DNA from 3 places in the Pseudomonas sivasensis genome. Region 2 is predicted to be linked to each of the others. Evidence: riboswitches for the same ligand, from Rfam matches in the RefSeq annotation. Region 2 holds a riboswitch; each other region holds the start of a gene.

The links. A riboswitch is a leader RNA that binds a small molecule or an ion and turns the genes downstream of it on or off. The one in region 2 is predicted to bind cobalamin.
Region 1: it holds a riboswitch for cobalamin, as region 2 does, so the genes downstream of both, cobO (cob(I)yrinic acid a,c-diamide adenosyltransferase) here and LRO94_RS19260 (ABC transporter substrate-binding protein) in region 2, are expected to answer to the same signal.
Region 3: it holds a riboswitch for cobalamin, as region 2 does, so the genes downstream of both, LRO94_RS12270 (CbtB domain-containing protein) here and LRO94_RS19260 (ABC transporter substrate-binding protein) in region 2, are expected to answer to the same signal.

Annotation. Positions count from the first base shown of each region.
Region 1 is NZ_CP090029.1:4,576,253-4,579,520, forward strand. Features, by position in the region: gene LRO94_RS20620 (cobyrinate a,c-diamide synthase) at 1-1,124, opposite strand, end outside; gene cobO (cob(I)yrinic acid a,c-diamide adenosyltransferase) at 1,121-1,732, opposite strand; cobalamin riboswitch at 1,812-2,064, opposite strand; gene LRO94_RS20630 (PQQ-dependent sugar dehydrogenase) at 2,164-3,268, shown strand, end outside.
Region 2 is NZ_CP090029.1:4,281,038-4,284,305, forward strand. Features, by position in the region: gene LRO94_RS19255 (aldehyde dehydrogenase family protein) at 1-989, shown strand, start outside; cobalamin riboswitch at 1,242-1,435, shown strand; gene LRO94_RS19260 (ABC transporter substrate-binding protein) at 1,551-2,561, shown strand; gene LRO94_RS19265 (iron ABC transporter permease) at 2,558-3,268, shown strand, end outside.
Region 3 is NZ_CP090029.1:2,747,679-2,750,946, forward strand. Features, by position in the region: gene cobM (precorrin-4 C(11)-methyltransferase) at 1-239, opposite strand, end outside; gene LRO94_RS12260 (cobalamin biosynthesis protein) at 310-702, opposite strand; gene LRO94_RS12265 (CbtA family protein) at 699-1,403, opposite strand; gene LRO94_RS12270 (CbtB domain-containing protein) at 1,415-1,603, opposite strand; cobalamin riboswitch at 1,700-1,905, opposite strand; cobalamin riboswitch at 1,947-2,147, shown strand; gene cobW (cobalamin biosynthesis protein CobW) at 2,241-3,268, shown strand, end outside.

The sequences.
Region 1 (3,268 bases), 300 kb from region 2:
GTATGGCCGCGCAGCACGCCTTCCGGCAATTCGACGCTTTGCAGCGCCAGGGCCGCCAGTTTCTTTTGCATCACTGCATCACCCTGCAACAGGCCGAGCAGTTCGGCGCGGTTGCCGTCGACGTCGGTGAGGGAGTTCAGCAGGTAGAGCATGCCGCCACACTCAGCGAGCAACGGCTTACCCGCCGCATGGTGAGCACGGATGGCGTCGAGCATCGGAGTATTTTCCGACAACGCCTGGTGGTGCAGTTCCGGGTAGCCGCCAGGCAGATACAGACTGTCGGCGTCAGGTAATTCGCGATCGTGGATCGGGGAGAAAAATGTCAGCTCAGCGCCCATCGCCCGCAACAGGTCAAGACTGGCGCCGTAGGTGAAGGCGAAGGCTTCGTCGCGGGCCACGGCAATGCGGACACCGGCCAACAACGGCTCAGCTTCGATCACTTCAGGCGCGGCGAAGGTCACGGGCGGCGGTAAAGCGACTTCGCAACTGCTGCCCAAGGCTTGGGCGGCGGCGTCCAGGCGTGCATCGAGGTCATTCAGTTCGCTGGCTTGAACCAGGCCCAGATGACGGCTCGGCAGCTCGATTCCCGTCTCGCGGGACAGCGCGCCGTACCAGCGCAGGCCTTCAGTGAGGCTACCTTCGAGCAATTGCGCATGACGCAACGTGCCGACGCGGTTGGCCAACACGCCCGCGAACGGTAGATCCGGCTGGTAGCGCGCAAGGCCCAGCGCCAGAGCACCAAAGGTTTGGGCCATGGCGGTGCCATCAATCACGCCCAGCACTGGCACGCCGAAGTGCCGCGCCAGGTCGGCACTGGAGGGCGTGCCGTCGAACAGACCCATCACGCCTTCGATCAGGATCAGGTCGGCCTCCCCCGCCGCTTCCCACAGCAGGCGGCGACTTTCCTGCTCGCCCACCATCCACATATCCAATTGATACACCGGCGCACCGCTGGCGCGTTCGTGGATCATCGGGTCCAGAAAGTCCGGACCGCATTTGAACACGCGCACCCTACGTCCCAGATTGCGGTGCAAACGAGCCAGGGCGGCGGTGACGGTAGTTTTGCCTTGGCCGGACGCCGGTGCGGCGATCAATACGGCCGGGCAATGACGGGGCTGATTCAAAGTTCGACGCCCTTCTGTGCCTTGATACCGGCCTGGAATGCGTGTTTGAGCATGCCCATTTCGGTGACGGTGTCGCCCATCTCGATCAGCTCCGGCTTAGCGCCACGGCCAGTGACCACCACGTGTTGCATCGGCGGGCGGGCTTGCAGGTCGCTGAGCACTTGGTCCAGGTCGAGGTAACCGTGCTTGAGGGCTATGTTCAGCTCGTCCAGCACCACCAGGCCGATGGTTGGGTCTTGCAGCAGTTCGCGGGATACCGCCCAGGCTGCCTCGGCGGCGGCGATATCGCGCTGGCGGTCCTGGGTTTCCCAGGTAAAGCCTTCGCCCATGACGTGGAAACGCACTTGCTCGGGGAAGCGGCGGAAGAACAACTCTTCGCCAGTGCTGTTACGCCCCTTGATGAACTGCACCACACCGCATTGCATCCCATGGCCCATGGCGCGAGCGAGCATCCCAAACGCCGAGCTGCTCTTGCCTTTGCCGTTGCCGGTGAGTACCAGCAGCAAGCCGCATTCGTTAGGGGAGTTGGCGATGCGCTCGTCGATCACGGCTTTTTTGCGCAGCATGCGCGCCAGGTGGCGTTCGTCGCGGTCGGGGGTATCGGTCATGGCAGCTCTCCGTTGGGGCTGGACAAAAACGGCGGGCAGGAAAAAGAAAAAACAGACAGCCAAGCATCGCCCACCGTGATGCTGTTGGATGATCCAGGCCGGTCTCCGGGCTCATGAGTGGCGCAGCTCTTGTAGAGAGCAAGCAGGCCAACGCTGCGCCTTCCCATATCGCACGCGATACAGTGGCAAAAGCAGCGTCTTGACTCATTTACCGTTGCGGGGGCAGCGCCGGAATTGCGGCGGCGCTGTGTACAAGCGCGCTCACTCACCGGCTTCCCTGTTTCACTCTGTCGACCCACGGGTCACAGAGCACCTGGAACAAGCGGCGAAGGTTAGTGGGTTGGGGATGGAGCGTCAATGAAAGCTGGTCGAGTACTTGAACCATCGCACCACCGCCCTCCTCTACCCTTACAGGTATCAAGGAGAACACCATGCATAAAACCAGACTCGCCCTGTTAATCATGCTTGCCGGCACCCTCGCGGCGTGCGGAGAAAGCTCAACCCTGAAGGTTTCCGACGGCACCGGCCCCTCGCCCAGACTGCCGGAACCGAACAAAACGCTGATCCCTACCGTCAACATCGCTCCAGCCATCGGCTGGCCAGATGGCGCGAAGCCAACGGCAGCCCCCGGCACCCAAGTGGCCGCGTTCGCCGAGGGTCTCGACCACCCGCGCTGGCTGTATGTGTTGCCTAATGGCGATGTGCTGGTGGCGGAAACCAACGCACCGCCCAAACCGGATGACGCCAAGGGCATACGCGGCTGGGTCATGGAGAAGGTCATGGGACGTGCCGGCGCCGGGGTGCCGAGCCCGAACCGTATCACTCTACTGCGCGATGCCGACCACGACGGCGTCGCCGAAACACGTACGGTGTTTCTGGAAAACCTCAATTCGCCGTTCGGTATGACCCTGGTCGGAAACGACCTGTATGTGGCCGACTCGGACAAGCTGCTGCGTTTCCCCTATCAGCCAGGCGAAACTGCCATCAAGGCCCAAGGCTCCAAGGTGGTCGACTTGCCAGGCGGTCCGCTGAACCACCACTGGACGAAAAACGTCGTGGCCAGCAAGGACGGCAGCAAGCTGTACGTGAGCGTCGGCTCAAACAGCAACGTCGGTGAAAACGGCCTGGAGGCGGAACAGGGGCGTGCCGCGATCTGGGAAGTCGACCGCGCCAGCGGCCAGCACCGTATTTTCGCCTCCGGCCTGCGCAACCCCAATGGCATGGCTTGGGAACCGCAGAGCGGCAAGCTGTGGACAGCGGTGAACGAGCGCGACGAGATCGGCAGCGACCTAGTGCCGGACTACATCACCTCGGTCAAGGACGGCGGTTTCTATGGCTGGCCGTTCAGCTATTACGGTCAGCATGTGGATGTGCGCGTCACGCCGCAGAACCCGGACCTGGTCGCCAAGGCCATTGCGCCGGACTACGCCGTAGGGCCGCACACCGCTTCTTTGGGCCTGACGTTCGCCGAGGGCAGCAAACTCCCGGCGCCGTTCAGCAACGGCGCATTCATCGGCCAGCATGGCTCGTGGAATC
Region 2 (3,268 bases):
TGCCGTGGAACTTCCCGGTATGGCAGGTACTGCGCGGCGCCGTGCCAACCATGCTCGCCGGCAACACTTACGTGCTCAAACACGCGCCGAATGTGATGGGCAGCGCCTACCTGATCCAACAAGCGTTCCGTAAAGCCGGCTTTGCTGAAGGCTTATTCGAAGTGATCAACGTCACCCCCGAGGGCGTGTCCAAAGCCATCGCGGACCCACGTATTGCCGCCGTGACCCTCACCGGCAGCGTGCGCGCCGGCATCGCTATCGGCTCCCAGGCCGGTGCCGCGTTGAAAAAATGCGTGCTGGAACTGGGCGGCTCCGACCCGTTCATCGTGCTCAACGACGCCGACCTCGACGCCGCCGTGCAAGCCGCGCTCATCGGCCGCTTCCAGAACAGTGGCCAAGTCTGCGCCGCCGCCAAGCGCCTGATCATCGAAGCCGGTGTTGTGGAAGCCTTCACGGCCAAGTTCGTCGACGCCAGCCGTGCCTTGGTGATGGGCGATCCCACATCAGCTGCCACCTACATTGGCCCAATGGCCCGCTTCGACCTGCGCGACGAGCTGCACGGTCAGGTCCAGGCCACCCTGGAGGAAGGCGCGACCCTGTTGCTCGGCGGCCATAAAGTCACAGGCGACGGCAACTACTACGAGCCGACCGTACTCGCCAACGTCACCGACCAGATGACCTCGTTCAAACAGGAACTGTTCGGCCCCGTGGCCTCGATCATCACCGCCCGCGACGCCGACCACGCGGTGGCCCTGGCCAATGACAGCGAATTTGGCCTCACCGCGAGCATCTTCACCACTGACGCAGCGAAAGCACGGGATATCGCCAATCAGCTGGAAACCGGCGGGATCTTCGTCAACGCCTTCAGCGTCTCCGACCCACGGGTGGCGTTTGGCGGCGTGAAGAAAAGTGGATTCGGTCGCGAGCTGTCGCACTTCGGCGTTCGCGAGTTCTGCAATGCGCAGACGGTGTGGCTGGATCGAAAATAACCCCGGCTGCGCAGCGGGCCTTTCATGGCAGGCGGCCGTGTTGTGGTGAGCGATCTGATCGCGCATTTAGGCGGGATCAAGCAAAAAACAGATTGCGAAGCTACTGACGAACACACATTGGCCGTCTCCTTTTTGCGAGGCGCGAACGTCCTAGCGACTTTTTAACGATAGGCGCCATGACTTGGCGCGACATCGAAGATCGCGCCACCGGCACGCGAACTGAAGCTCAGCCTCCCTCTGCGAGGCTGAATCAACTACCATAGCGCCGCCGGTTCCCCCATGGGACTAATAGGGAATTCGAAACGCCGCCCGCGGCGTCAATCGAAACTGCCCCCGCAACTGTAGGTGCCGAGCCTGCTCCTTAACGCCACTGGACCTCGTCCGGGAAGGCTGGAGCGTGGCGAAGACGCATCAGTCAGGAGACCTGCCGGCCCAGCACAATCACTAACCGGCGGGGTGTCCGGGAAGGACATCCTTGCCTGCCCGACCGGCAGCGTTCAAGGGCGTATTTCCGAGCCGTACTGCCCCTGCTTCACCTACGGTTCACACGGAGATCGCCCCATGCTGCCACGCGTTACTGCCCTGATCACCGGTCTGGGTTTCTGTGCCCTGGCTCAAGCGGCGCCCACTCACTACCCGCTGACGATCCAAAACTGCGGCAGCGCCGTGACCTTCCCGCAAGCCCCCGCACGCAGCGTGACCATCGGCCAGGCCGCCACCGAAATGCTGTATGCCCTGGGCGTCGGCGACAAAGTGGTCGGCACCTCGCTGTGGTTCAACAGTGTGCTGCCCCAGTACCAGGCGCAGAACGACAAAATCGAACGCCTGGCCAACAACGAGCCAAGCTTTGAAGCCGTGATCGCCAAACGCCCGCAACTGGTGGCTGCCGAGCTGGAATGGGTGGTCGGCCCGCAAGGCGTGGTGGGCACCCGTGAGCAATTCCACGAATTGAAGATCCCCACCTACCTGCTGCCTTCCGACTGCGAAGGCAAGGACAATCTGGTGGGCGCCGACGGCACGCGGCTAGAGCCGTTCCGCATCGAGACCCTTTACAAGAGCATCAGCCAACTGGCCGAGATTTTCGACGTGCAGGCGCGCGGCCAACAGCTGAACGACGACCTCAAGGCGCGCCTGGCCAAGTCCGTTGCCACGGCGCAGAGTAAAGGCCTCAAGCAAGCCAGCGCGCTGGTGTGGTTCTCCAGTTCCGAGATAGCCAGCGACCCGTACGTGGCGGGCCACAAGGGCATCCCCGAATTCATGCTCGAAACCCTCGGCCTGCACAACGTGGTGCAGTCCGATGAAGAGTGGCCCGCCGTTGGCTGGGAAACCATCGCCAAGGCCAACCCGACGTTCCTGGTGATCGCCCGCATGGACCGTCGCCGCTACCCTGCCGACGACCATGAAAAGAAACTCGCCTTCCTGCGCAGCGACCCGGTCACGCGCAACATGGACGCCGTCAAACACAACCGCATCATCATCCTCGACGCCTTGGCGCTGCAGGCCAGCCTCCGCACGTTCGATGGCCTTGAACAGCTGGCCGGCGCCATCGACGGCTACGACCTGCGCAAATGAGTAAAAGCGTGATCCGCACCCTGCTCGCCCTGACCCTGCTTTTAGCCGCCCTACTCGCGGGCGTGGCCATCGGCGAAACGTCCATCGAGCCGCAGGTGGTGCTTCAAGTGCTCGCCAATAAGCTGTGGAACGCCGGCTATCTGCTCGATCCAATCGACGAAGGCGTGGTGTGGAACTACCGCCTGACGCGCGCCCTGGTCGCTGCCGCGTGCGGTGCGGGGCTGGCCACCTGTGGGGTGATCTTGCAGTCGTTGCTGCGCAACCCGCTGGCCGATCCCTATCTGCTGGGTATCAGCGCCGGCGCCTCCACCGGCGCGGTGTTGGTGGCGCTGATGGGCGTGGGCGGCGGGTTGATTTCACTGTCGGCCGGCGCGTTTGTCGGGGCCATGGCGGCGTTTGCCCTGGTGATCTTGCTCGCGCGGGCCAGCGGCTCTATGAGCGGTACCGGCCAGATCATCCTCGCGGGCATTGCCGGTTCGCAGATGTTCAATGCCCTGACCGCGTTTCTCATTACCAAGTCGGCCAGTTCCGAGCAGGCCCGCGGCATCATGTTCTGGCTGTTGGGCAACCTCAGCGGTGTACGCTGGCCTTCGGTGTGGCTGGCGGTGCCGGTGGCGGTTGCCGGCTTGGCGGTGTGCTTGTGGCATCGGCGTGCGCTGGATGCGTTTACCTTCGGCAGTGACTCGGCGGCGTCCCTCGGCATTCCG
Region 3 (3,268 bases), 1.5 Mb from region 2:
GAGTGCACGCGCGCCACGTCCTGGCCTTTGGCGTGTGCGGTCTTGATCAAGTCGATGATCTGTTCAAGGTGCAGTTCGGCGCTGTTGACCACGTGTTCTGCCTGATGACCTTCCAATACCGCCGCAGGCACCAGCGAACCGGCATAAATGATCACCGGGCAACTACGGATCAGCCGCTGGCCTTTGACGGTAATCAATTCCGGGTCGCCGGGGCCGGCGCCGATGAAGTAGACGGTCATGGAGAATTCCTGTCAAAAAACGGGCGAGCATGAAGATTGCTCATGATCGGGGAGGGCGATTATCGGGGTTTTAACCGGCGCAGGCCAACGCAAAGGTGGCTTGGGCGGTTTTTTTGCGGGTGATGAGCAACTGGGCAGGCGCGCCGCCGAGCTGTTCAACAAGGGCCAGGGCGGCACTTTCGGCGATGCCGTAACACCCCGTGTGGGCGAACGCGACGTCGGACTTGTGGCTTAGCCGGTGTTCATAAATCGCCAGTTGCTCGGCGTTGAAGCACTCCAGCGGCAGGTTCAAGTGCCGTGCCAGAGCCAGTAAGCCTGGCTCGTCGTGTTTGCGGTCGATACTGGCCAGCGCGGTGATGCATTGGGGATCAATCCCTGCCTCGGCGAGAGCGGTATCAAACAGCGCCAGCAGGGTATGAACCTCACAACCCCGCTGGCAACCCAGGCCGACCACGTAGGTCATGCGGAGTATTGATCGTCGCGTTTGCGGCGGAACAGCCAGGCGCTGATCAGGCCCAGGGCCAGCCAGAACGCCACGTTGGTCAGTTGCGAAGCGATTTTGAACTGCGTTTCCAGGGCTTGCGGCGCGAGCATTGCGTGCACTTCCGGTTGCGGCGCGCCAATGATGTGCGGTACCGCGAGGATGGCAGCGCCCAGCACTTTCAGCAGCCAGTTGCGCCCGAACACGATCAGCGCAATCCCGGCAGCGGTGGAGGCCGCAGTGCCGATCCACCACGTCTGGCGCAGTGCCAGATCAGCGGCGGCGGTGCCCGGCAACTCGGGTGGCAGGCCCATCGTCGGCGCCAGCACGAAGGTTGCGTAACCGGCCAGGCCCCACAGCAGGCCCTGCGCCGTGCGGGTGGGGGCGCGCAATGTGTAGAGGCCGGCCAGCATCAGTGCAAAACCAACCGCCACCACCAAGTTGCCACCGGTGGTCGACAGCACGCGCTGCCAGCCATCTTCAGGCTCCCAGGCTTCGGCATCGTGGGTGTGGGCAGCAGCGCCGGCAGCGTGCTCATGCACCACTTCGGTTGCCGCCGGGGCTTTTTCAAAGGTTTCCGCCTGAAGAATCAGCGGGGCGACCCAAAAGCTTTGCAGCAGGGTCAGCAGCAGCGCGGCCAACAGGCCGGTGAAACCTGCGGTTTGCGCAATACGCTTGATCATGTCGGCAGGTCTCAGTGGCACGGGAACGCGGCGCTGTGGCGGGTATCGTGGGCAGCGTTGTGCACCGCCTCGATATGCGAGAAACCGGCGAAATACACCAGACACGCGCCGAGGATCGACGCACCGATGGCGGCGGTCAGGCGTTGGCTCAAGGTAGAGGTGCTGCTGGCGGAGTGCGAAGTGCTGCTGATGATCGACATGGCGCGTCCCTTTCAGGTGTCTGGATGAAACGAGCGCATGAAAACCCCGCGAGCCAGGCACGCAGAGTTCCGAACAGCGCCCGCCCACCGCGGGTTTGTTATCTGATTTTTCGGGCCGGTCTCCGGGCTTGCGAGGGACACTGGGTCTATAAAGCATCGCCTTCCCATGCCTTACAGGCACAGTGGATCTGACGCTTCACTCGCTTACCGTTGCGGGGGCAGCACCGGACTGGTCATGGCAGGCATGATTTACCGGTTTCCCGTTTCACCCTGTGAAGGGCACCCGAAACAAGGCATGTAGGAAAGCATGCAGAGCGACGGTAGTCAAATTCACCGAGCCCCTGTAGCCTTGCACCTTCGAGGTTCTTCGGCCCAGGCCGAAGCTAAGAAGGGAACGCGGTTCAATCCGCGGCTGCCCCCGCAACTGTGAAGGGTTCATCCGACTGCCACGCCACTGCCATCAACGGCGGGAAGGCGCAGCCGGCGCCGGTCTAACGACCCGCAAGCCCTAAGCCAGGAGACCTGCCTCGCAACCGATTTTCTAATTCAACCGGGCGGGGTGATCCGGTGACGAAATCCGCTTCTGCGCCGCGCCGCAGGGCCTATCGTCCCGTATGCCCGCCCCCAAGGGCATCCGATGAAAACACTGGCCAAACTCCCCGTCACCATCGTTACCGGCTTCCTCGGCTCGGGCAAAACCACCCTGCTGCGCCATATGCTCGACAACGCCCAGGGCCGTCGCATCGCCGTCATCGTCAATGAGTTCGGCGAGTTGGGCATTGATGGTGAAATCCTCAAGCAGTGCTCCATCGGTTGCACCGAAGAAGAAGCCAATGGCCGCGTGTACGAACTGGCCAACGGCTGCCTGTGCTGCACCGTGCAGGAAGAATTCTTCCCGGTGATGCGCGAACTGGTCGCCCGTCGCGGTGACCTCGACCACATCCTCATCGAAACCTCGGGCCTGGCCCTGCCAAAACCGCTGGTGCAAGCCTTCCAGTGGCCGGAAATCCGCAGCGCCTGCACGGTTGACGCGGTGATCACCGTGGTCGACAGCCCGGCCGTGGCCGCCGGTACCTTTGCTGCGTTCCCCGATCAAGTGGACGCCCAGCGCAAACTCGACCCGAACCTGGACCATGAGTCGCCACTGCACGAGCTGTTCGCCGACCAACTGGCCAGCGCGGACCTGGTCATCCTTAACAAGGCCGATCTGATCAGCTCGGAAGACCTGGCCCGTGTGCGCCTGGAAGTCGCCGAAGAGCTGCCGCCAGCCGTCAAAATCATCGAAGCCAGCAGCGGTCGCGTGCCCCTGGACGTGTTGATTGGCCTGGGCGCCGGCTCCGAAGAGCATATCGACGGTCGTCATAGTCATCACGATCATCACCACGAAGGTGAAGACGATCACGACCACGATGCGTTTGATTCCATCTCCATCGACTTGCCCCAGGCCGACGAAGCGCTGCTGCTCGACGCATTGACTCAACTGGTCGTGCAACACGGCATCTTGCGTGTCAAAGGCTTCGCCGCGATCCCGAACAAGCCGATGCGCCTGTTGATCCAGGGCGTGGGCACCCGCTTTGACAAACACTTCGACCGCGCCTGGGGTGCTGACGAAGCACGCATCACGCGCCTGGTACTGATCGGCCAGGACCTGGATGCGGTCGGCCT